DNA from 4 places in the Cobetia sp. 10Alg 146 genome. Region 3 is predicted to be linked to each of the others. Evidence: predicted binding sites of a transcription regulator. Region 3 holds the regulator's gene; each other region holds the start of a gene.

Region 1 (6,127 bases), on a different contig from region 3:
GAGTTCCGGGATGATGAAGCGCTCGGCATTCTTGAGCGTCTGGCGGCGGATGTATTCCGGCGGAGCTTCCGCTGACTGGGAGCGCGGCAGCTCGATGAAGTAACCATGCACGCGGTTGTAGCCGACCTTGAGGTTGCTGATGCCGGTGCGCTCACGCTCACGAGTCTCGAGGGCCACCAGATACTGACCGGCGTTCTCGGAGAGGCCGCGATACTCGTCCAGCTCATCGTCGTAGCCATCGGCGATCACCCCGCCATCGCGCAGCACGACCGGCGGATTCTCGATCAGCGCTTCGCTGAGCATGGCCGAGAGGGCGGGGAACAGGCGGATGCCATCGCGCAGGTCATCGATGGCACTGCCTTTCTCGACGCTGGCGAGCACGGCACGCAGCTCTGGCAGTGTATTGAGGCCATCACGCAGGCGCGCCATGTCTCGCGGGCGGGCGCTGCGCAGTGCAACACGCGCCAGGATGCGCTCCACATCGCCGATCCGCTTGAGCAGGCCTTGCAGTTCGAAGGGGTAGTCACCCTCAATCAAGCGCTGCACTGCCGCCTGGCGCTGGCCGATCTGGGTCTGATCGCGCAGCGGGCGGTTGAGCCAGCGCTTGAGCAGGCGTGAGCCCATCGCGGTAGCAGTCACGTCCAATACGCTGGCCAGCGTGTTGTCGCTGCTGCCGCCAAGATTGGTGTCGATCTCGAGGTTGCGACGGCTGGCGGCATCGATCACGACCGAATCGTCGCGACTCTCGACGGCCAGCGCCGTCACGTGGGGCAGACCGGTGCGCTGCGTGTCACGCGCGTAGTCGAGCAGGGCACCAGCAGCGGTGACCGCGCAGGTCAGATGACTGCAACCGAAACCATTGAGGTCCTGAACGCCGAACTGATCGCAGAGCAGGCGCAACGCGGTCTCATGGTCGAAATGCCAGTCGCTCTGACGGGTCAGGCCCGGGCGTGAGGCAAGACTGCTTGGCAGTTCACGACTCTCGCCGACCATCAGCTCGGCGGGTGACAGACGCTGGATCTCGGCCAGCAGTTCTTCATCGCCATTGACTTCCAGTACGCTGAAGCGTCCTGAGGAAAGCTCCAGTGCCGCCAGGCCCCAGGTCTCACCGTCTCGATGCAGCGCCACCAGCAGATTGTCACGGCTGGCATCCAGAAGCGCCTCGTCATGCAGGGTGCCCGGTGTGACGATGCGCACCACCTTGCGCTCGACGGGGCCCTTGGTGGTCGCGGGATCGCCGATCTGCTCGCAGATGGCCACGGATTCGCCCATTTTCACCAGGCGTGCCAGGTAACCCTCGGCGCTGTGATAAGGCACCCCTGCCATGGGAATGGGGGAGCCGCCGGAGCTGCCACGTGCCGTCAGGGTGATATCGAGCAGTTGCGCGGCTCGCTTGGCGTCCTCATGGAACAGCTCATAGAAGTCGCCCATGCGATAGAACAGCAGCACACCGGGGTGCTCGCGTTTGATCTTCATGTACTGCGCCATCATCGGCGTCATCTGGGGCGCGCTGTTCTTGGCCATGGCCATGGACTTCCTTGACTGCACTGCAATGGGAAAAAGACGCACATGCGAGAACACGGCATGCGGGATGCGCGATATTCTACGGACTGGCGCGGCCGGCTCCAATGCCTGTGATGCCTCCTGCTCGCTTCCCTTTTCCTCAGACCACTTCTAGAAAGGAGTTCGTTCATGGCCCGATTGACGGATACGACGTCCGAGGCACCGGATGCGAATGCACTGGCCGAGCAGCTGCAGGCGCTGGCATTGGCGCGCGGAGTCCAGATCACTGCTGCAGAGTCATGCACCGGGGGCGGCGTGAGTGCCGCGATCACGGCGATTTCCGGTAGCTCCGGCTATTTCGAGGCGGGCTATGTGACCTACTCGAATGCGGCCAAGCGGCGTCTGCTCGGCGTCAGCGAAGCATCGCTCGCGGACTTCGGGGCAGTCTCCGAGGCCGTCGTGCGCGAGATGGTCAGGGGAGCGTGTCGTGACAGCGGTGCCGAACTGGGGGTGGCAATCAGTGGGGTGGCGGGTCCGGGAGGCGGCAGTGAAGAAAAGCCCGTGGGGACGGTGTGGCTGGCATGGGGCAGTGAGGCGCGACAGCAGGCGCGGTGTTTCCACTTTCCGGGAGACCGGCAGGTCGTGCGCGACGCTGCCGTGAGGGTGGCATTGCAAGGCTTGATCGAATGCGTGGAAGCCTGGCAGGGCTGAACTGGTGAGGCTCGAGACGCATGCAACCCTCTGCGTTGAGACTGCTGCCTGAAAAAGCGCATCACCGGACTGGCAGAACGATGAAACATGCGGCATCATACTGTCCATGTATACAGGGTTTTGCCATGACAGCCCAGCCGCTAGGCTGACAGTCTCTGCATCACCCGAAGCTTGAGAATTTCCTATTTCAGGTGGTTGCCCATGCGGCGCCGCCGTTCGACAGGAGGCCACATGGCACAGGACGACAATCGTACCAAGGCGCTGAACGCGGCGCTGTCCCAGATCGAGCGCCAGTTCGGCAAGGGCGCCGTCATGCGCATGGGCGATGCCCCGCGTGTGGCCATCCCGTCGGTATCCACCGGGTCTCTGGGCCTGGATATCGCGCTCGGCATCGGTGGCCTGCCTTTCGGTCGAGTGGTCGAGATCTACGGTCCGGAATCCTCGGGCAAGACGACACTGACGCTCTCGGTCATCGCCCAGGCCCAGAAGCAGGGCAAGGTGTGTGCCTTCATCGATGCCGAGCACGCGCTGGATCCGTCCTACGCCGAGAAGCTCGGCGTCAATCTGGACGAGATGCTGGTCTCCCAGCCGGATACCGGTGAGCAGGCACTCGAGATCGTCGACATGCTGGTGCGTTCCGGTGGTGTCGACGTCATCATCGTCGATTCTGTGGCAGCCCTGACGCCGCGTGCCGAGATCGAGGGTGAGATGGGTGACTCCCACGTCGGCCTGCAGGCGCGTCTGATGTCCCAGGCGCTGCGCAAGGTGACGGGTCACATCAAGAATGCCAACTGCATGGTGGTGTTCATCAACCAGATCCGCATGAAGATCGGGGTGATGTTCGGTAGCCCGGAAACCACCACCGGTGGTAACGCGCTGAAGTTCTACTCGAGTGTCCGTCTCGACATCCGTCGTACCGGCTCCGTGAAGTCCGGCGATGAAGTCACCGGTAACGAGACTCGCGTCAAGGTCGTGAAGAACAAGGTCGCGCCGCCGTTCCGCCAGGCCGAGTTCCAGATTCTCTACGGCAAGGGCATCTACCACGCCGGTGAGGTCATTGATCTGGGCGTGCAGTGTGGTCTGGTCGGCAAGGCAGGTGCCTGGTACAGCTACCAGGGCAGCAAGATCGGTCAGGGCAAGGCCAACTCCGCCCAGTATCTGGAGGATAACCCCGCGATCATGGAAGAGATCGAGAGCCAGATTCGCGCCCAGCTGCTGGCTTCTCCGGAAACCAAGGAAGAGGCCAAGGAAGAAGTGGTCGCCGAAAATGAAGATGATCTGGATCTCGATTGAGACCTGCTCGAGAACGTGTTCATTGAGCGCTGATTTCAGCGCCTTTCAGTGATCTGCAGCGCCCGCCCCGTTTTCGGTGGCGGGCGCTGTGCGTTTTGCACCGGGGATTTCGCCATCTTGGGTGCCTCTCCAGAAAGGAGCGCCAACATGCACGATCAGGAAAGAGAGACCGTCGGGCCGGACTATCAGCCCCTCGATGTCGGCGCGATGACGCCGCAACGGCGTGCCCGCAATGACGCCATCGCACGTCTGGCACGCCGCGAGCACAGCCGTCGCGAGCTGCACGACTATCTCAAGGAGCGCGACTACCTGCAGACCGTCAGCGATGATGCGCTGGCGGAGCAGTCCGCGAGTGGCGAGGAGGGCGCCGAGACGCGCTTGAGTCGTGATGAGGTCGAGCTGCTGATCGAGGAAGTGCTGGAGCGTCTGGTCGAGGAAGGCCTGCAATCCGATGAGCGCTTCGCCGCCAGCTTCCTGCGGACACGGGTGCTGAGGGGGCAGGGCCCCAGGCGTATCCAGCAGGAGTTGCGCCAGCGTGGCATCGACAACGAGACGTCAGGTGCCGTGATGCGTGCTGCCTGTGATCCGGTGCCTGATGCCTTTGGACATGTTGATGCGGTGGACTTCTTCGAGCTGGCGCGCGAGACGTTGGCAAGGCGCTTTTCCTCAGCGGGCGAGGGTCACAAGGAGCGTGCGCGCCGAGAGCGCTTCCTGCTCCAGCGCGGCTTCGACTACGAGCAGTTGCGCTACGCCATGGAGTCCGCCTGGACGGAAGACGAGGCGTGAGGCCAGCCATTGCCCGGGCAATGGCTCGGAACGCGCAAACCGGTCACTCAAGCCATTTCCCCCCCTTTAGCTTGCGCGAACAGGCGTTATACTAGGTCGTCTTGCGACGGCACGGGGCAGGCGCCTTCTTTCATGCTTTTCATTGCACCTCCATGCATTCCCACATGGATGAATATGCAGAAACCATGCGGAAGTCATGCAGAAGAAGACCCCCGGAGCGTCTTTACGCACATCGCTACGGAACATCTATGAAAAGCGCAGAAATCAGAAACGCCTTCCTGACCTATTTCGAGAAGCAGGGGCATACCATCGTTCCCACCAGTTCTCTGGTGCCGAACAACGACCCGACCCTGCTGTTCACCAACGCCGGCATGGTGCCCTTCAAGGATGTCTTCCTGGGCCGTGATCCGCGTGGCTACAGCCGTGCCACCTCCGCACAGCGCTGCGTGCGCGCCGGCGGCAAGCACAATGACCTGGACAACGTCGGTTACACCGCACGTCACCACACTTTCTTCGAGATGCTGGGCAACTTCAGCTTCGGTGACTACTTCAAGCGCGAAGCCATCCAGTTCGCCTGGAAGTTCCTGACCGAAGAGCTGGGCCTGCCGAAGGAGAAGCTGTGGGTCACCGTGCACGTCAGCGATGACGAAGCCCGTGACATCTGGTTCAACGAGGTCGGCATCGATCAGAACCGCTTCTCGCGTCTCGACGAGGACAATTTCTGGCAGATGGGCGACACCGGCCCCTGTGGCCCGTCTTCCGAGATCTTCTATGATCACGGTGAAGACGTCGCCGGTGGCCCGCCGGGCAGCCCGGACGAAGATGGCGATCGCTACATCGAGATCTGGAACCTGGTCTTCATGCAGTTCGATCGTGATGCCGAAGGCACGCTGAACCCGCTGCCCAAGCCGTCCATCGATACCGGCATGGGGCTGGAGCGCGTCGCGGCCGTGATGCAGGGCGTGCACTCCAACTACGAGATCGACCTGTTCCAGAATCTGCTGGCGGCGGCGGCCGAGATCATCGGTCACGACAACATCACCACTCCCTCGCTGCGCGTGGTGGCGGATCACATCCGTTCGTGTGCCTTCCTGATCGCCGATGGCGTGCTGCCGTCCAACGAAGGGCGTGGCTACGTGCTGCGCCGCATCATTCGCCGTGCCGTGCGTCATGGTCACAAGCTGGGCGCGCGCGGCAGCTTCTTCTACAAGCTGGTCGCGGCGCTGGATGCCGAGATGGGCGATGCCTATCCGGAACTGCGCTCTGCGCGTGAGCAGATCGAGCGTGTGCTGCTCAAGGAAGAGGAGCAGTTCGCGCGTACGCTGGAGCACGGCATGAAGCTGCTCGAGGAGGCCATCGCCGAGCTGGATGGCAATACCCTCGACGGCGAAACCATCTTCAAGCTCTACGATACCTACGGCTTCCCCTACGACCTGACCGCCGACATCTGCCGCGAGCGCGAACTGATCCTCGATGAGGCCGGTTTCGAGGCCGCGCTGGAAGCTCAGCGTGAGCGTGCACGTGCTGCCAGCAATTTCGGGGGCGACTATTCCGCCAACCTGACGCTGGAAGGCGAGACGCAATTCACCGGCTATGATCACCTCGAGGGTGAGGCGACCGTCACCGCGCTGTTCGACAGCGAAGGCAATGCGCTCGAGCGTCTCGAGGCCGATACCAAGGGCATCGTGGTACTCGATACCACGCCGTTCTATGGCGAGTCCGGTGGTCAGGCGGGCGATACCGGTTATCTGCATCTGGAGGGCGGCCGTTTCCAGGTCAGCGATACCCAGAAGCAGGCCGGACATCATCTGCATCACGGTGTGCTGATCGAAGG
Region 2 (6,127 bases), on a different contig from region 3:
TCAGGCACGAGACACGTGCGCTAGCTGGCCATCTTGCGGGCCAACGCCGCCTTGATGAGGGCTTCCGTGGAGGCACCTGTCTCGAGTCCCGAGAGCATCTTGGCCGCCTCGACCGGCTTGTAGCCCAGCGCGACCAGAGCGGCTTCGGCGTCGGCCAGGGGATGGGTAACCGGCGGCTGTGGCTGCGAAGCGCGCGCCATTTCCGACAGACCATCGTCCTGCGGAATCGTCCAATGCTTGAGCCGGTCGCGCATCTCGATGATCAGGCGGTCCGCCGTCTTCTTGCCGACGCCGGGCAAGCGAGTCAGTGCCCGACTGTCTTCGTCGTGCACGCAGCGAATGAAATCGGCCTGCTCCATTCCCGAGAGAATCGCCAGCGCCAGGCGCGGCCCGACCCCGGAAATCTTGATCAATTCCCGGAACAGACGACGCTCCGGCTCCTTGCCGAAGCCATAGAGCAACTGGGCGTCTTCACGCACGACCAGATGGGTGAACAGCTGACAGTCCTCCCCGACAGCCGGCAAACCCAGCAAGGTATTCATGGAGGCTTCAAGTTCATAGCCCACACCCTGTACATCGAGTACCAGATGAGGCGGCTGCTTTTCGAGCAAACGCCCGGTCAGACGTCCAATCATGTTTCGGGCTGTCCTTGAGTCTTCAGTGCCGCCTGCTCATCACATCAGGTGTCAGGCGGCACGGGTTGTTGCGATGCGGGCAAGCCTACCAAAGATAACGTGCAGGCGGCATGTCCGAGTGTCACGACGATTTTGTCGCATGAATCTGACAGTCACTTGTTGCCATGAGGCCAGATGCAGGCAGCATGCGGATGCCAGCAGAACGCAAGATGCTGCCTGACATCGTGAAAACAAGCCTACAAGTGACTGAAAAATTGGAATTTATTGATAACGATAGCGTATCTGGCGCAAGCGGGCTTGTCACTTCTCGCCTGTAGAGGCCGTCTTCGGCACACGCCGGAGTCTGCTCCCCACTCTCTTCAGCCCCTGACCAGACACTCTTCAGACCCTACGTGACCAGCAGACACCTCATTTGCCCGGCTCAAAGTCACGCCAGCTACTGCTGCGTCGTGCGCGGGTACTCTTGCGCCCTGCACCCGCCCCCAGGCCCAACGCCTCCAGCTGCGCGCTGCTCGGGGTCAGTCGCATGCGTGCAAAGCAATGTGTCAGCGCGATGGCCAGAGCATCCGCGGCATCCGCCTGAGGCGTTGCAGAGAGCTTGAGCGTATGGGTCACCATATGCTGGACCTGCGCCTTGTCTGCTGCACCCGATCCCGTGACAGCCTGCTTGATCTGTCGCGGCCCATACTCTGATACCGGCAGGCCGTGGTTCGCCGCACACACGATGGCTGCCCCACGTGCCTGACCGAGCTTGAGCGCGGAGTCGGCATTCTTGGACATGAAGACCTGCTCGATGGCGAACTCCGCCGGGCAATGCATGGCAATCACTTCACTGATACCGGCGTAGATCTGCGCCAACCGCTGGTCGAGGCTGACCTGGGACATGCGGATGCAACCACTGTCCACATAGCGGGGCTGAGCCGCCGAGACGTCCAGTACGCCGTAACCGGTCAGGCGTGACCCCGGATCAATGCCAAGAATGATCATGCCACCGCCTCACGTCTCACACTCATTGCCTCTCCACCCCTGTCGTCTTTCGTGCTTACTGTGTATATAACCAGCCACAATGCCACAAAAAAGGCGGTGCGACACTGTCATTGCCTGCATCATCTGCAGGTAACAGTCTCACACCGCCTTGCCGGGGGTCACTTGCCCGCTTGCGCGGGACTCCCCCTCTCCCGGGCGCTGATGGCGCCTGTCAGGAGAGGTTGATCACCCCGGGGTCATTCGCCTGGATCAGGCCTGACCGCCTTCCTCTTCAACCTTGACCTTCTGACGCAGACGGATGTTCAGCTCCTTGAGCTGCTCACCGCTGACTTCCCCCGGGGCGTCGGTCATCATGCAGCCAGCGCTCTGGGTCTTCGGGAAGGCGATGACTTCACGAATGGTCTTGGCGCCGGTCATCAGCATGACCAGACGATCGAGACCGAAGGCCAAACCACCATGGGGCGGCGCGCCGAACTTGAGCGCGTCGAGCAGGAAGCCGAACTTCTCTTCCGCTTCCTCCTCGCCGATGCCCAGCACTTCGAACACGGTACGCTGCATGGCCTGGTCGTGGATACGGATGGAACCGCCACCCAGCTCAGTGCCGTTGATGACCATGTCATAGGCGCGAGACAGTGCCGCTTCCGGATCGGCCTTGAGTTCTTCCGGGGTGCAGGACGGCGCGGTGAACGGGTGGTGCAGCGCGCTCAGGCGGCCGTTGGCATCGGCTTCGAACATCGGGAAGTCGACGACCCACAGCGGTGCCCATTCGCGGGTGTAGAGGTTGAGGTCTTCGCCCAGCTTGACGCGCAGCGCGCCGATGGCCTCGGCCACGATGTTGGCCTTGTCGGCGCCGAAGAACACGATGTCGCCATCGACGGCGCCACAGCGGTCCAGCACGTCATCCACGACGTCTTCCATGAACTTGACGATCGGCGACTGCAGACCCTCGATGCCCTTGGCACGCTCGTTGACCTTGATCCACGCCAGGCCCTTGGCACCGTAGATGCCGACGAACTTGGTGTAGGCGTCGATTTCCTTGCGTGACAGGCTGGCACCGCCCGGCACACGCAGCGCGGCGACACGGCCCTTGTCATCCTTGGCCGGGCCGGAGAAGACCTTGAAGTCCACACCGCTCATCAGGTCATCGACATCGACCAGCTCCAGCGGGATGCGCAGGTCCGGCTTGTCGGAACCGAAGCGCTGCATGGCTTCGGAATACGGCATGGTCGGGAAGTCGCCCAGCTCGACATCCAGCACTTCCTTGTAGAGACCACGGATCATGGTCTCGGTCATGCCCATGATGTCCTTCTCGTCGACGAAGCTGGCCTCGAGGTCGATCTGGGTGAATTCCGGCTGACGATCGGCGCGCAGATCCTCGTCACGGAAGCACTTGGCGATCTGGTAGTAACGATCGACACCGGCGACCATCAACAGCTGCTTGAACAGCTGCGGAGACTGCGGCAGCGCGAAGAAGCTGCCGGCATAGGTGCGGCTCGGCACCAGATAGTCACGTGCCCCTTCCGGCGTGGCACGCGTGAGAATCGGGGTTTCGATGTCGAGGAAGCCCAGGGCTTCCAGCTGGGCACGCACGCTGTGGGTGATGCGTGAACGCAGGCGCAGCTTGTCGATCATGTCCGGACGACGCAGGTCGACATAACGATACTTGAGGCGAACTTCCTCACCGACCTTGTTGTGGTCGTCCAGCTGGAACGGCGGCGTCTGTGCGGTGTTGAGCACTTCGACATCCTTGGCCAGCACTTCGATCATGCCTGTCGGCATGTTCGGGTTCTGGGTGCCTTCCGGGCGCATGCGAATACGGCCCTTGATGCGCAGGACGTACTCGCTGCGCGCCTTGTCGGCAGTGGCGAAGGCATCGACGGTGTCCGGATCGACGACGATCTGGGCGATACCGTCACGGTCGCGCATGTCGAGGAAGATGACGCCACCGTGGTCGCGACGGCGGTGCACCCACCCGCACAGAGTGACATCCTGATCGATCAGGGTCTCGTTCAGTTTGCCGCAATAGTGGCTGCGCATGTTGATTCCTTGTTGCTCAAATTCGTGATCGACGCACTGGTGCGCGTCTGTCTCAGAGGGCCTGACGCTGGAGATGCCTGCCACTCATGCATGACCTTGCACATGGATGGCAGGCATGACAGCTGGCCTGATGACGGGAGACATCAGGACGAGCTATCGCCACCTCCGGCCAGATTCTTCTTGCTGCCGGACTTGAAATCCGTTTCGTACCAGCCACTGCCCGCCAGACGGAAACCGGCGGCGGATACCAGCTTTTCCAGCTGGTCCGTCTTGCATTCCGGACATTCCGTCAGCGGCGCGGCGCTGATCTTCTGCAACTTGTCCATCCGATGGCCACAGGCCTTGCAGTGGTATTCATAGATCGGCATGGTTTTTTCCTGACGATACTGGTCCCGAGCGCATGAATGCGAGTCGCGGACCATGACAATGTTATGCCTTGCGGCGCCCTTGCATCAGACGTGCCGGAGACATCAATATGAGTGACATCTCAAGCACAGCTTCGGAACGCGTACAATAAGGCCAGTTGAACGTCTTTCAAGTCAAAGCGAAAGGGCCACATTATAGCGTGCTCGGCCCCTTGCGGGGCAACACCTCGATAGATTCCCGGCAATGCGCCGTCATGCCCGGCCAGGGTCAGGCCTCATTCACTGCCGCCCGGCCGTCTCACGTCATGAGGACACCGATGTCTGATCCCCAACTCGCATCTGCAACTCCCCCTACTGCTGCCGCTGGTGCTGGCCCGCAGGCCGTGATGCTCGACATGGCATCACTTGGCGACGGCCTTGACTTCAGCCGCCTGAAGGACCGGGTCAATGGGCTTGTCTGCCATGATGCCACGTTGCCCGAGCAGGTCGTGGAGCGTCTGGAGGGTGCCGAGATCGTGCTGGTCAACAAGGTACGCCTGGAGGCGCAGCATCTGGAGGCCCTGCCGACATTGAAGCTGATCGCCGTCATGGCCACCGGCACCAACAACATCGACATGGAAGCGGCAAGGGCGCAAGGCATACGCGTCATGAACGTCGCGGCCTATGGCACCGCCTCTGTCGCACAGCACACCTGGATGTTGATGCTGGCACTGGCCGGACAACTGCCTGGCTACCAGGGAGATGTCGCGAGCGGTGAATGGCAGCGCAGCAATACCTTCTGCCTGATGGGCCGCCCCACCCTGCAACTGGCCGGCAAGCATCTGGTGATCGTCGGCAAGGGAGAGCTGGGGACTGCCGTGGGCAGGTTGGCAGAGGCGTTCGACATGCGCGTCACCTTCGCCGCGCGCCCGGGCAGTGAGTCGACGTCTCAACGACCGAGCCTGAAACACCTCCTGCCTGAAGCGGACGTCATCAGCCTGCACTGCCCACTGACGCCTGAGACACACCATCTGATCGACGAGCAGGCCCTGGCGTTGCTGAAGCCCGGTGCCCTGCTCATCAACTGTGCACGCGGTGGCATCATCGATGAAGAGGCTGCACTTGCCGCCTTGAAGCGTGGGCACCTCGGTGGACTGGCCGTCGACAGCCTGCCGGAGGAACCGCCCCGAGAAGGCCATGCCCTGCTCACAACGCTGGCTGACGGCCGCACGGCGTCTGAGGCCGGATGGAACCTCATCGTCACGCCCCACAATGCCTGGATCAGTCGTGAAGCGCGTCAGAACATACTGGATCTGAGTCTTGCCAATATCGAGGCCTATCTCGGCGAAAACGTCTGAGACATGGACGAGGGGGCTACATGGCGATGCCCGCCCGCTGACAGAGGCATGGATAGACACAAGAAGGGGCCAGATGCGCAAGGCATCTGGCCCCTTCTTGTGTCGGAATTGCCGCGTCATTCAAGAGGAATGACGCGACATCGATGGCAACTAGCCTGAGATCACTCTTGAGTTCGCTCAGCGCAGGTGACTGGCAAATGAAGATCTGTCGATACGGATATGCATGCCAGCGGCCTTGACGGGGTGGCCTTCGGCATCCCACGTCACTACCCGCCCGCGCGAGATGAGCAATACCCAATCAATGGCATCCGCCGCCTGATCCTCGTCATGCCGACTCGCCGACGATGCCGCATGGCCCTCGCCGCCTTGCGGCTCGATGCCCGGATCAACCGTCAGATCAGAATGCGCATTGCAGCCCATGCTTTCGATGTGCCGCAGATCCTCCTCTCCCGGGGCGCGCATGCGGTACTGACATTCGAAGGTATCGCCGAAGGTGGTGAACACGCGGTGACGCAGGACATGCACGGCTTCCAGGTCATCAGGATGGATCAGCCGATCAAAGTCCAGCTCGCGCATCACCAGCGGCTCACGCCCTGTCGCTCCCAGCATCCGCCACAGATTGGGGTGAATGTGGATGATGCGCCCGGGAATATCCATCTCCCACAGACTGTCGCCACTGGCTTCCAGGGAGTCGAGCAAGCGCCGCTCACTGGCCTGGAGTTCCTGCTGGGTCTGGCGCAGACGTCGGTACATCTCTTCCGCCGTA
Region 3 (6,127 bases):
TGCCGGTCGATGACCGCGTCATGCCTCGGGCGTCGATTCTCGAGATTCGGGGTGGTGTGTGATGTCCGCTGCCACCACCCACATGTCGTGGTGCTGGCAACATTGCTGGTCAGCGCTGAAATGCTGGGGTAGGGTAGGCGCATTTTTAGGCTGGGATAAAACCCAGCGCTACGAGTCATTCGCCGGTGCAGTCAGCGCCGGCCAGGAGATGCGAGCAACCATGGGCAAGTCACTGGTGATCGTCGAGTCGCCTGCCAAGGCCAAGACCATCAACAAGTATCTCGGCAACGACTTCGTGGTGAAGTCGAGTGTCGGGCATATCCGCGATCTGCCGACCAGCGGTAGCGGCAAGCAGGCCACCGATCCCAAGGAGCGTGCCCGTCAGGCAGCCGAGACGCGCAAGATGTCGCCGGAAGCCAAGGCGGCTCACAAGGAAAAGAAGGCCAAGACGCAGCTCATCCGTCGCATGGGGGTAGACCCGGAGAACGGCTGGGAGGCGCATTACGAGATCCTGCCCGGCAAGGAAAAGGTCGTCTCCGAGCTGACGCGCCTGGCCGAGAAGGCCGACACCATCTATCTCGCGACGGATCTGGACCGCGAAGGGGAGGCGATTGCCTGGCACCTGCGCGAGACCATCGGTGGCGACGATACCCGCTACAAGCGCGTGGTGTTCAACGAGATCACCAAGAAGGCGATCACGGCGGCCTTCGATGAGCCGGGCGATCTGAAGATGGACCGCGTGCATGCTCAGCAGGCGCGTCGCTATCTGGATCGTGTCGTCGGTTTCATGGTCTCGCCGCTGCTGTGGGCCAAGGTGGCTCGTGGGCTGTCGGCCGGGCGAGTGCAGTCGGTTGCCGTGCGCTTGATCGTCGAGCGTGAGCGTGAGATCCGTGCCTTCATTCCGGAAGAATTCTGGGATGTGCACGCAGAGCTTGCCGCGACCAGCGGCGAGGCGATCCGTTTCGAGTTGGCGCGTCAGGATGGCAAGGCCTTCCGTCCGACCAGCGAGAAGGAAACGCTGGATCGCATCGCGGCGCTGCGTACCGCTCGGCTCGCGATTTCCAATCGCGAAGACAAGCCGACCCGCTCCAAGCCGAATGCCCCCTTCATCACCTCGACCCTGCAGCAGGCGGCCAGCAGTCGTCTCGGCTTCTCGGTCAAGAAGACCATGATGATGGCGCAGCGCCTCTACGAGGCCGGTTACATCACTTACATGCGTACCGACTCGACCAATCTGTCGGCGGACGCGGTGGCCACCGCGCGGGACTTCATCGCTGAGGAATTCGGCGACAACTATCTGCCGCAGGCCGCCAACGTCTACTCCAGCAAGGAAGGCGCCCAGGAAGCTCACGAAGCGATCCGTCCCTCCGAGGTGGCGCGTCGCGCGACGGACCTCACCGGCATGGAGCGTGATGCGGAGCGTCTGTATGAGCTGATCTGGCGTCAGTTCGTCGCCTGCCAGATGGTGCCGGCGGAGTATCTGTCCTCGACCCTGACCATCGAGGTCGATGGCTACGAGCTGCGCGCCAAGGGCCGGGTGCTCAAGTTTGACGGTTATACCCGCGTGATGAAGCCGGCGGGCAAGAAGGAAGAGGACCAGTCACTGCCGGACCTGGCCATCGGCGAGGTGCTGGAGCTGGTCGAGCTGGACCCGCAGCAGCACTTCACCAAGCCGACGGCGCGTTACACCGAAGCCAGTCTGGTCAAGGAGCTGGAGAAGCGCGGCATCGGCCGTCCTTCGACCTATGCGGCCATCATCTCGACCATTCAGGATCGTGGTTACGTGGCGCTGGAAAATCGGCGTTTCTACGCCGAGAAGCTGGGTGACATCGTCACTGATCGTCTCAGTGAATCCTTCAAGGACCTGATGGACTTCGGCTTCACCGCGCGCATGGAAGACTACCTCGATGAGGTGGCCAACGGTCAGCGCAACTGGCGTGAACTGCTGGATGCCTTCTACGCCGAGTTCAAGGCCGAGCTGGATCACGCCCAGTCAGAAGAGGGCATGCGCCCGAATCAGCCGGTGCCGACCGATATCGCCTGCCCGACCTGTGGCCGCGAGATGCAGATCCGTACCGCCTCCACTGGCGTCTTCCTGGGGTGCTCCGGTTACAACCTTCCGCCCAAGGAGCGCTGCAAGACCACCATCGACCTGTTGCCGGGGGATGAGGCGGTCGCCGCTGACGCGGATGAGAATGCCGAGACCGATGCACTGCGTGCCAAGCGCCGTTGCCCGATCTGCGCCACGGCCATGGACAGCTATCTGATCGACGAGCAGCGCAAGCTGCACGTCTGCGGCAACAGCCCGGACTGCGTGGGACATGAAGTCGAGCAGGGTCAGTTCCGCATCAAGGGCTACGATGGGCCGGTCATCGAGTGCGACAAGTGCGGTGCCGACATGCAGCTCAAGACCGGGCGTTTCGGCAAGTACTTCGGCTGCACCAACGAGGATTGCAAGAACACCCGCAAGCTGCTCAAGTCCGGTGAAGTGGCACCGCCGAAGATGGACCCGATCCCCATGCCGGAACTTGCCTGCGTGAAGGTCGAGGATCACTACGTGCTGCGTGATGGCGCCAGTGGCCTGTTCCTTGCCGCCAGTCAGTTCCCCAAGAATCGCGAGACGCGTCCGCCGCTGGTCAGCGAGCTCAAGGCGCATGCCGACGAGCTCCCGGAGAAGTATCACTTCATCCTCAAGGCGCCGGAGAAAGACCCCGATGGCCGCCCGACGCAGATTCGTTTCTCGCGCAAGGCCAAGGAGCAGTTCGTGATGACGGACGAAGATGGCAAGGCGACGGGGTGGAAGGCGACCTTCGACAACGGCCGTTGGGTCGTCGAGGACAAGCGCAAGGGAGCCAAGAGCTGATGAGCCAGCGTGGCCGCACCAATCAACTGCTGTATCAGGCCGAGTTGCTGCTGGAGCAGGCGGCCGTCGCGACGCGTGATGAGCATGCCGTCGCACGGCGCATGGCCGGTGAGGAAGGGGCGCTGGCGTTGATGGAGCTGGCATTGGCCTCGTTGATCGAGGAGTGCGCCGCGTCGGCACGCTGGCCTGAGGGCAGCTGGCGCGAGCGGCTGGCCACACCGCCGACTCCCGTGGCGGAAATCGAGCAGTTGCGAAGCCTGCAGGCGCAGCCGGACAGTTGGTTGAGCCAGCTGGTGGCCGATATCACGCGTCTGCATGAAGAGGGCGGTGCTGCCCGGCGTGAGGAAGGCCAGGCGCGTGGCGATGGTCTCATCATCGCCGCGGCGGCCAATGCGCCTCTGGCAGAGCGTCTCGCCACGGCAGTCAGCGCCATGAAGGCGTTGCTGTCACACCTTCGCGAGTCGAATGTGGAGTGGTAGCGTCGCGCCTTGCCTGACCCGAAGGCGCTGGCATGTCACGCACCTGTCATTCAGGTGACGCCCTGGCATGACGGGTGCTAGACTGGCGGCATTGTGGCAAGCCCTGCATTCTCCGGTACGACCATGGCTCTGGCTGTGGTCGTACTTTTTTCTGCATTGTCGCCAGTGACTGCAAGTCGCAGGGCCTGCCCGCCGTCAAGCTGACGATCACAACGACGCCGGTATCCTCAGGATGCCGTGCAGGAGGAATGACGTGTCCGATCCCGCCGTACTTGAAATCGTGCAAATGGAAGATGGGGAAGTGATCCTGCGTGCCGCCGAGAGTGAAGGTGAGCCACTTCTGAGTATCCGCATCTCCGATGAAGCTGCCGATCTGCTGCGTGACAATCGCTTCGAGGTCGCGCGTGAGATGATCGACCACGCCATCACCCGCACCCGCCTGTGGGATGGCGAGGATGATGAAGACGAGCAGTCGGAAGGCATGGTGCACTGAGCACTTCCCGCATGTCTGCCTGCCACGAAAAAACCCGCCAATCGGCGGGTTTTTTCGTGGATGCCCTGATGGCGACAATCGTCATCTGCGCGTCAGCGCTGTGAGGACAGACTGCCTGCGAGCCTTGAGATCAGTGCAGGCCGCCATCGCGGATCACGCCCACGCCGAGGCCCTCGATTTCCAGGCTGTCCGTGCGCAGATCCACCTTGATGGGAGCGAAGTCCTCGTTCTCGGCTTCCAGCCATACGTAATGGCCATCGCGACGGAAACGCTTCACCGTCACTTCATCCCCCAGACGCGCCACCACGATCTGTCCGTCACGCACGCTGCTCGTGCGGTGCACGGCCAGCAGGTCACCTTCCAGAATGCCGACATCCTTCATCGAGACCCCGCGCACGCGCAGCAGATAGTCGGCGGCAGGCGAGAAGTAGTCACTGGGCAGCGGGCAATGGCGATCGATATGCTGGCTGGCCAGGATAGGGCTGCCAGCGGCCACTTCCCCGATGACCGGCAGGCCCTGCTCGCTATCCTCTTCCGCCTCGGCCAGAGACGGCACGCGGATGCCCCGCGAGGTGCCCGGCACCATCTCGATGGCTCCCTTGCGCTTCAGGGCACGCAGATGCTCTTCCGCGGCATTCGGTGAGCGAAAGCCCAGTGCCTGGGCGATTTCGGCACGCGTTGGCGGATAGCCTGAGGACTTGATGGTCTTGATGATGAAATCGAAGACATCCTGCTGGCGCGGAGTAAGCGGCTGAGTCATGGGCATTGCCTTTGGCCTGGGCGGCATCTGAGCTGACGGCACGGGGTGTGCATCCATACAACTGTCATTGTATCCAGTCATGGCGGTCATGCAAGGCATCGTGGTTGCTTTGGCAGCAACGTTGCCGGCATCTTCGTCGACATCGACATGCTGACGCGAGACAGCGGGTGTCCGGGACGCCCCATGACCATCCCGTCCCCGAATGTCCCGCGTGAATGCGCGTCCTGCCGGTCTTGGCTGTCGAGTGTTTGAAACAACCAGCAATTGCCAGTCATGGCATGGACAGCTAGAATTACCTTGTTTCAAACGAATGTTCGTCGGGCGCATCCGGCTACCGGTACACAGGCCCTGTGTGTCCTGTGCTCGGGACACGGCTCGTGGCAGCCTCCGCCTCGGAGTCGCTGCCTGACACGCGGTGCGTGAAGACCGACATGTCGTTTGATTGACCTGCATGAGAAGAGTCGCCCCCCGGGCCACGGCCTTGCCGTTTCCCGGGGGGACAAGGACTCCCGTGCCCCCTCGTGACTGATCACCTGACAAGGCATCCGCCCATGGCCCAGACCGATACCGTTACCCGTATCCTCGATACCGCCGAGGTCCTGTTCGCCGAGCGAGGCTTCGCCGAAACCTCGCTGCGCAATATCACCAGCAAGGCCAAGGTCAACCTGGCGGCGGTCAATTATCACTTCGGCTCCAAGAAGTCATTGATCCAGGCAGTGTTCGCCCGCTATCTCGACCCCTTCAGCGAGCGTTTCCATGCGGCACTCGACAGTGTCGAGCAGCAGCATGCCGGTCGTCAGGTGCCGCTGGAAACGCTGCTGGAAGTGATGGCGCGCACGGTGCTGGAGGTGCCGGCCGAGCGCAACAGCCTGCGTACCTTCATGCGCCTGCTCGGGCTTGCCTATACCCAGGGGCAGGGTCACATGCGTCGCTACATCCGCGAGCATTACGGCACGGTCTTCAGCCGCTTCGCCGAGCTCCTGAAGCTTGCGACGCCGGACCTGCCAGACAACGAGCGCTTCTGGCGTCTGCACTTCATGCTCGGCAGCGTGATCTTCACCTTCTCGGGACTGGACGCACTGCGCGATATCGAAGAGGCCGAATACGGCCATCACACCAGTGTGCGCGAGCTGATCCAGCACATGCGTCCGGTGGTGGTGGCGGCGATGGCGGCTCCGCTGCCGGCCTCGCTCGGAGATGGTGAAGCGGTCACCCAGGCGGCCAGCTGATGGCTTGCTGGGTGGCGGTGGATCTCACCCGCCAGCGTCTTGAGATACGCAATGACGCGCCCAGTGGCAGTCGTGATGCGCCGCCCCCCGCGGCTGACCCTGACACGCTGGTGCATGCCTGTGCGATCTCCAGCGGCCTCAACGGTATCGGCGAGCTCGATGGCAGCGGTTGCACGCCGACCGGCTGGCATGTGGTTCGCGCCGCGATCGGGGAGGGCAATCCGCGTGGTGCCGTCTATCGTGGGCGGCGCTTCACGGGAGAGGTGTTCACGCCTCGACTGGCCGCCGAGCACCCCGAACGCG
Region 4 (6,127 bases), on a different contig from region 3:
CTTCACGGGTCAGGCGTGGGTCGTCAGGGTCGAGGAAGTCGCTCAGCGAGTGATAGGTCATCCACTCGGTCGAGCGTTGCTCATCCAGCGTGGTCACCGCTTCATCGACGATGCGCACGTCCTTGAAACCGGCGCGCTCACACCAGTGGGCCAGCGCCCGGGAGGACGGCAGGAAGTAGACGTTGGGCATCGCGGCGTAGCGCTCGCCGGGCATCAGTACCGTCGTCACGTCACCTTCCACCACCAGGGTTTCCAGCACCAGTTCGCCGCCGGGGCGCAGGGCATCGCGCAGCTGGAAGAGGTGGTCCATCGGCGAGGGGCGATGATAGAGCACCCCCATCGAGAACACGGTGTCGAAGGCGGCCATCTTCGCGGGGACGTCCTCGATGCCCACCGGCAGGAAGTGCAGGTTGCGCCCCTGGGGGTGATCCGCGCCGATGAAGTGACGCACGGCATGGAACTGGCAGTAGAAGCGCGGGGAAGGGTCGATCACCAGCGTGAAGGCGGCACCAGCGCCGACCATGCGCCAGCCGTGGTAACCATTGCCGCCCCCGACATCCAGCACGCGACGGTGAGTGAGATCCGACAGATGCGGCGCGAGGCGCTGCCACTTCCAGTCGGAGCGCCATTCGGTATCGATATGGATCTCGTCGAGCTGATAGGGGCCCTTGCGCCACGGCATCATGGCGCGCAGCAGATTCTCGCTCTGGCGTTGCTGGCCCGTGCTCAGGCCTGTCGGGAAGCGAGCGCCCACACGGTCGGCATCCAGCTGCACCTCGCGCTCGTCAGGTAGCGTCGGCAGCTTCTCCAGTGCCCCGTGCCAGGCCTTCAGGTCAGCATGGCGCTTGCGGTCCAGACCCTTGGCCAGTTGCTCGGGCAGGGCGCCCAGCCAGCGGGCGAAGCCGTCACCGACGGCGCCTGGCTCACAGGCAAGCTCGGTGAAGGCGCGGTAAAGATCACGATCGTAGGGGGAAATGCTCATGCGCTGGGTCGGGTCCGTGCAGGCGTAGCGGTCATTCGGCGGCTTTGAAAGCGACCATCGAGGCAAAGTTCAGGTATTGCAGCCAGGTGTGGCTGCGCGCGAAGCCGGCGCGTGCCAGGCGCGCATGGTGAGTGGCGAGACTGTCGGGCTTCATCACGTCCTCCAGCGCTTCGCGTTTCTGCGAGATCTCGAGGTCGGAGTAGCCGTTGGCGCGCTTGAAGTCATGATAGCGCTCGATCAACCAGGCGTTCTCGACCGGGTCGTCGCTGATGATCTTCTCGGACAGGATCAACACGCCGCCGGGCTCCAGCGCCGCAAACAGCTTGTCGATCACGGCGTCGCGGTCCTGCGGCGGCAGAAACTGCAGGGTGAAGTTGACCACGATCATTCCGGCAGGCTGGTACTCCAGGGTGCGGATATCGGCTTCACTGACGTTGATGCGATGGTCCGGGAAGGCGACGGCGAGCTCGCGGCTGGCGCGCTCGACCATCGGCCGGGACAGATCGACGGCTTCGATCTCGATGTCCTGGGCCGCCATCTCACGTGCCAGTGCCATGCTGGCAGCCCCCAGCGAGCAGCCCAGATCATAGACGCGTGCGCCAGGGCGCAGGTGAGCGCGGGCCATCAGCCCCAGCATGGCGATGATCTGACCGTACCCCGGCACCGAACGGCGCAGCATGTCCGGGAAGCAGCTGACGACCTGTTCGTCGAAGGAGAAGCTGGCAACACGGTCAAGGGGTGTCGTAAATATCGCGTCACGGTAAGATGCATCACTCATGGATCAAGGCTTCATCGGGCAGAGGGCCTGGGCGACATGCCATTGGCCGGGGAGCGGCTGGGCTGAGTGCCCTGCTGGGCCCGCCATTCTACGCATTCGAGGTGCCTGACGCACCCGCCGCGGCTTACCGATGATGCCTCCATCAACCGATTTCTGACCGGGCCACGCAGGGCCGGTCGCGACACTTCAAGGAGAGAGGTGGCCATGTCCACTCCATCGTCTGCACGTTCTGCCCGCCGTAACAGTCAGGCCTGGCAGGCCCTCGCGCGTCATCATCAGGAGCAGATGGCCGATGTGCACCTGAAGGACCTGTTCGCCGAGGATGCGGCGCAAGGGCGCGATCGAGTGACGACCTTCACCCGTTCTGCCGCGGGCCTGCGCCTGGATCTCTCCAAGCAGCGGCTCAAGCAGGAGACCCTGGAGCTGCTGCTGGAGCTGGCGCGGGAAACCGGTGTCGAGCAGGGCATCAAGCGTCTGCTGGCCGGTGAGCACGTCAATCGCTCGGAAGATCGCCCGGCCCTGCACGCGGCCCTGCGTCTGCCACGCTCAGCAAGGCTCGAGGTGGATGGCGAGGATGTGGTACCTGCCATCCACGAGAGCCTCGAGCGGCTCGCCGAGATGGTCGAGACCTTCCATAGCGGGCAGTGGCGTGGTGCCACCGGCAAGCCGATCACCGATGTGGTCAATCTGGGGGTCGGTGGCTCGGACCTGGGGCCGCTGATGGTCTCGAGCGCGCTGAGCGATTGCCGTCCCAAGGGTGTCCATGAGGTCGGCGTGCACTTCGCCTCGACCATGGATGGCTCACAGCTGGCGGACTACCTGCAGTCCTTCAGTCCGGAAACCACCTTGTTCATCCTGTCGTCCAAGTCATTCTCCACCATCGACACGCTGTCCAATGCCCGCACCGCCCGCGACTGGCTCAAATCACGCCTCGACCCGCAAGGCCGTCTGGAAGGGCTGATCAATCGCCAGCACTTCATCGGCGCATCCGCCAAGCCGGAGAAGATGAGCGAGTGGGGTATCGCACCGGAACATCAGCTGCTGTTCTGGGACTGGGTCGGCGGGCGCTACTCGCTGTGGGGCACCATCGGGCTGCCCATCGCGCTCAATGTCGGCATGGACAACTTCCGTCGCCTGCTGGCGGGGGCGCATGAGCTGGATGAGCATTTCCGCACCGCACCGCTGGAAGACAATCTGCCGGTATTGCTGGCGCTGGCGGGTATCTGGAACAACAACTTCCTCGATATTCGCGCCCACTCCATCCTGCCCTACGACGGCCGCCTGGAATACTTCGCAAGCTACCTCGAGCAGCTGGAAATGGAATCCAACGGCAAGTCGGTCACCAACGATGGCGAGATGGTTGATTACTCCACCTGCCCGGTGCTGTGGGGCCAGCTGGGCCCGAACGCCCAGCATGCCTTCTATCAGCTGCTGCATCAGGGTACCCAGGCAGTGGAATGTGACTTCATCGCGCCGATGCGTCGCTATGACCATGTCGAGGACGCCGAGACCCGTGCCCACCTCAAGGCGCAGCACCGTCTGACACTGGCCAACTGCTTTGCCCAGTCGCGCGTGCTGATGCTGGGCGATGACGCGATACCGGGTGACGAGGCCCAGCCGAATCACAAGCGTTATCGTGGCAATCAGCCCTCGACCACCCTGCTGCTGGAAGCGCTGACGCCGGAAACCCTGGGGGCCCTGATCGCGCTTTACGAGCAGAAGGTCTTCGTCCAGGCCACCATCTGGGACATCAATCCGTTCGATCAGTGGGGCGTGGAGCTGGGCAAGCAGATCGCCACCGCGACGGAAGCGACCATGACCACGGGAGAAGGCTTCGAGCAGCTGGACGCTTCCAGTCGTGCCTTGATCGAGTCCGTGTGGGCCGCCCAGGGGCAGGACCCGCGCTGACGGGGAATCACGCAGGCGATCATCCTCTGTTGATTTATACAGTATTCTCGCTATCCTATATGGGAATCAATCGTTTACACTAGACACCTTGCCGCGAACCGAGCGTGAGCCGTTCGGTTCGCGCGTGTCGGGAGCGCTGATGAGCCGTCCCCATTACCCTGCGCAGGCAGGCGTTGTCGTTCCTCCGGTCAGGGGCGTGTTGTACCTGCATGGTTTCAACTCGGCCAGTTGCTCGCCCAAGGCGCAGTTGATGAAGCGTGCGGCCGCCGAATTCGGTCTGCCCTGCGTCGCGCCTGACATCCCACCTCAACCCGCTGCCGGGCAGGCGGTGGTGGAGGAGGCCTATCAGGCGCTCTGCGCGCAGTTGGATCTCGACCCGGCTGACCCTGCCTGTGACGACGCCATCGTGGTGATCGGCAGCTCCATGGGTGGCTTTCTGAGCACCTGGCTTGCCGCGCGTGAGGCTGCGCGACTCGATGGACCCCAGGGCTGCGAGCAGAGCGTATGGCGTCAGGGGCCGCGCACGGTATTGATCAACCCAGCCGTGCGCCCGGTCAGGCTCGTCACGGCATGGCTGGGGTCGACCCACGCCAACCCCTATACCGGCGAGTCCTTCACCGTCACCGAAGCATTCGGTCCGGCGCTGGCCGCACTGGAAGCGATCCCCGTCACGCCGCAGCGCACCCTCGTGCTGCTTGCCACGGCGGACGAGACATTGGACGTCAACGATGCCGCAAGCCTCTATCAGGATTGCCGGCTGATCCTCACGCCGGGAGGGGATCATGGATTTGCCAGACTGGCGGAGTACCTGCCTGCCATCATGGCGCATGCCGGCCATCGTCTGGCCCCGTCGCTTGCGACATCCTTCCACGTCGCACCCTGCTAACGTGTCGAGGACGGTTGGGCGTGCGGGCCGGACAGGAAGATGAATCCGTCATCGGATCGTTCGGCCAGCGGCGACTCTCTTCAGAAAATCAGGCAGAGGCATCGCCATCCGTGATGCGTCTGCCGGACGTCAACACCAAGGACACAAGGCTGCGATGAGTCAGTACAGCGCCAGTTCCATCGAGGTTCTCTCCGGCCTCGAACCGGTCCGCAAGCGGCCCGGCATGTATACCGATACCACTCGGCCCAACCACCTGGTCCAGGAAGTCATCGACAACTCCGTCGATGAGGCGCTGGCGGGTCACGCGAAGGAAGTGCGCGTGAAGCTGCTGGAAGACGGCGGTATCGAGGTGGCGGATGATGGTCGTGGCATGCCCACTGACATCCACCCCGAGCATGGTGTGACCGGGATCGAGCTGATCCTCACCAAGCTGCACGCGGGGGGCAAGTTCTCCCAGGACAGCTATCGCTTCTCGGGCGGGCTGCACGGCGTGGGGGTCTCGGTGGTCAACGCCCTGTCGACACGCCTTGAGGTGGAAGTCTGCCGTGAGGGTCTGCGTCAGCGCATTGCCTTCGAGAATGGCGAGAAGGTCGAGGAGCTGAGTCAGATCGGTACCGTCGGCAAGCGCAATACCGGCACTCTGGTGCGTTTCTGGCCGGACGAGAGCTACTTCGACAGTCCGCGTCTGGCGATGGCGCGCCTGCGTCACCTGCTGCGCGCCAAGGCGGTATTGTGCCCGGGGCTCAAGGTCGTGCTGACCGAGACGGATGGCAGCGAGACGGCCTGGCATTACGAGGATGGCCTGCGCGACTATCTGCTCGGCGCCACCGATGGTTTCGAGCGACTGCCGGAATCGCCGTTCGTCGGTCATTTCGAGGATGAGGAGCATGGCGTCGACTGGGCCATCCAGTGGCTGCCGGAAGGCGGCGAGCTGGTGCAGGAGCCCTACGTCAATCTGATCCCCACGCCGCTGGGCGGCACCCACGTCAATGGCCTGCGTTCCGGCCTGCTCGAGGCACTCAAGGAATTCTGTGACTACCGCAGTCTGCTGCCGCGTGGCGTCAAGCTGAGTGCGGATGACCTGTGGGAGCGCGCCGCCTTCGTGCTGTCGGTGAAGATGCTCGATCCACAGTTCGCCGGCCAGACCAAGGAGCGCCTGTCCTCGCGCAGTGTCGCGGCCTTCGTCTCCGGCGTGGTCAAGGACGCCTTCTCGCTGTGGCTCAATCATCATGTCGACCAGGCCGAAGCGCTGGCGGAACTGGTGATCTCGGCGGCCCAGCGCCGTCTGAAAAGCGCCAAGAAGGTCGCGCGCAAGAAGGTCACTTCCGGGCCTGCGCTACCGGGCAAGCTCTCGGACTGCTCAAGCTCCGACCCTGCCGACAGTGAGCTGTTTCTGGTCGAGGGGGACTCGGCTGGCGGCAGCGCCAAGCAGGGTCGCAACCGCGAGACCCAGGCGATCCTGCCGCTGCGCGGCAAGATCCTCAATACCTGGGAAGTCGAGTCGCATGACATCTACTCCTCCCAGGAAGTCCACGACATCGCGGTCGCCATCGGGCTGGACCCGGGCTCGGAT

What was found. The regulator LexA, encoded in region 3, represses DNA repair genes until DNA is damaged. The targets are predictions, from matches to a motif close to TACTGTNTANNTANACAGTA.
Region 1: recA (recombinase RecA) is a predicted target of LexA. The motif match lies at 2,313-2,332, and genes of this name have one in related genera.
Region 2: ruvC (crossover junction endodeoxyribonuclease RuvC) is a predicted target of LexA. The motif match lies at 1,679-1,698, and genes of this name have one in related genera.
Region 4: QD172_RS06105 (YqiA/YcfP family alpha/beta fold hydrolase) is a predicted target of LexA. The motif match lies at 3,693-3,712, and genes of this name have one in related genera.

The regions. Positions count from the first base shown of each region.
Region 1 covers NZ_JARWKT010000007.1:80,634-86,760, reverse strand. The annotation lists gene mutS (DNA mismatch repair protein MutS) at 1-1,524, opposite strand, end outside; gene QD172_RS13170 (CinA family protein) at 1,693-2,214, shown strand; gene recA (recombinase RecA) at 2,446-3,507, shown strand; gene QD172_RS13160 (regulatory protein RecX) at 3,655-4,293, shown strand; gene alaS (alanine--tRNA ligase) at 4,542-6,127, shown strand, end outside.
Region 2 covers NZ_JARWKT010000001.1:68,233-74,359, reverse strand. The annotation lists gene ruvA (Holliday junction branch migration protein RuvA) at 21-635, opposite strand; gene ruvC (crossover junction endodeoxyribonuclease RuvC) at 1,044-1,622, opposite strand; gene aspS (aspartate--tRNA ligase) at 1,872-3,659, opposite strand; gene QD172_RS00260 (zinc ribbon domain-containing protein) at 3,803-4,027, opposite strand; gene QD172_RS00255 (D-2-hydroxyacid dehydrogenase) at 4,342-5,361, shown strand; gene QD172_RS00250 (hypothetical protein) at 5,539-6,127, opposite strand, start outside.
Region 3 covers NZ_JARWKT010000002.1:391,999-398,125, reverse strand. The annotation lists gene topA (type I DNA topoisomerase) at 221-2,863, shown strand; gene QD172_RS04670 (DUF6586 family protein) at 2,863-3,342, shown strand; gene QD172_RS04665 (hypothetical protein) at 3,596-3,835, shown strand; gene lexA (transcriptional repressor LexA) at 3,966-4,595, opposite strand; gene QD172_RS04655 (TetR/AcrR family transcriptional regulator) at 5,147-5,824, shown strand; gene QD172_RS04650 (L,D-transpeptidase) at 5,824-6,127, shown strand, end outside.
Region 4 covers NZ_JARWKT010000003.1:19,599-25,725, reverse strand. The annotation lists gene cmoB (tRNA 5-methoxyuridine(34)/uridine 5-oxyacetic acid(34) synthase CmoB) at 1-982, opposite strand, end outside; gene cmoA (carboxy-S-adenosyl-L-methionine synthase CmoA) at 1,014-1,760, opposite strand; gene pgi (glucose-6-phosphate isomerase) at 1,965-3,668, shown strand; gene QD172_RS06105 (YqiA/YcfP family alpha/beta fold hydrolase) at 3,808-4,554, shown strand; gene parE (DNA topoisomerase IV subunit B) at 4,709-6,127, shown strand, end outside.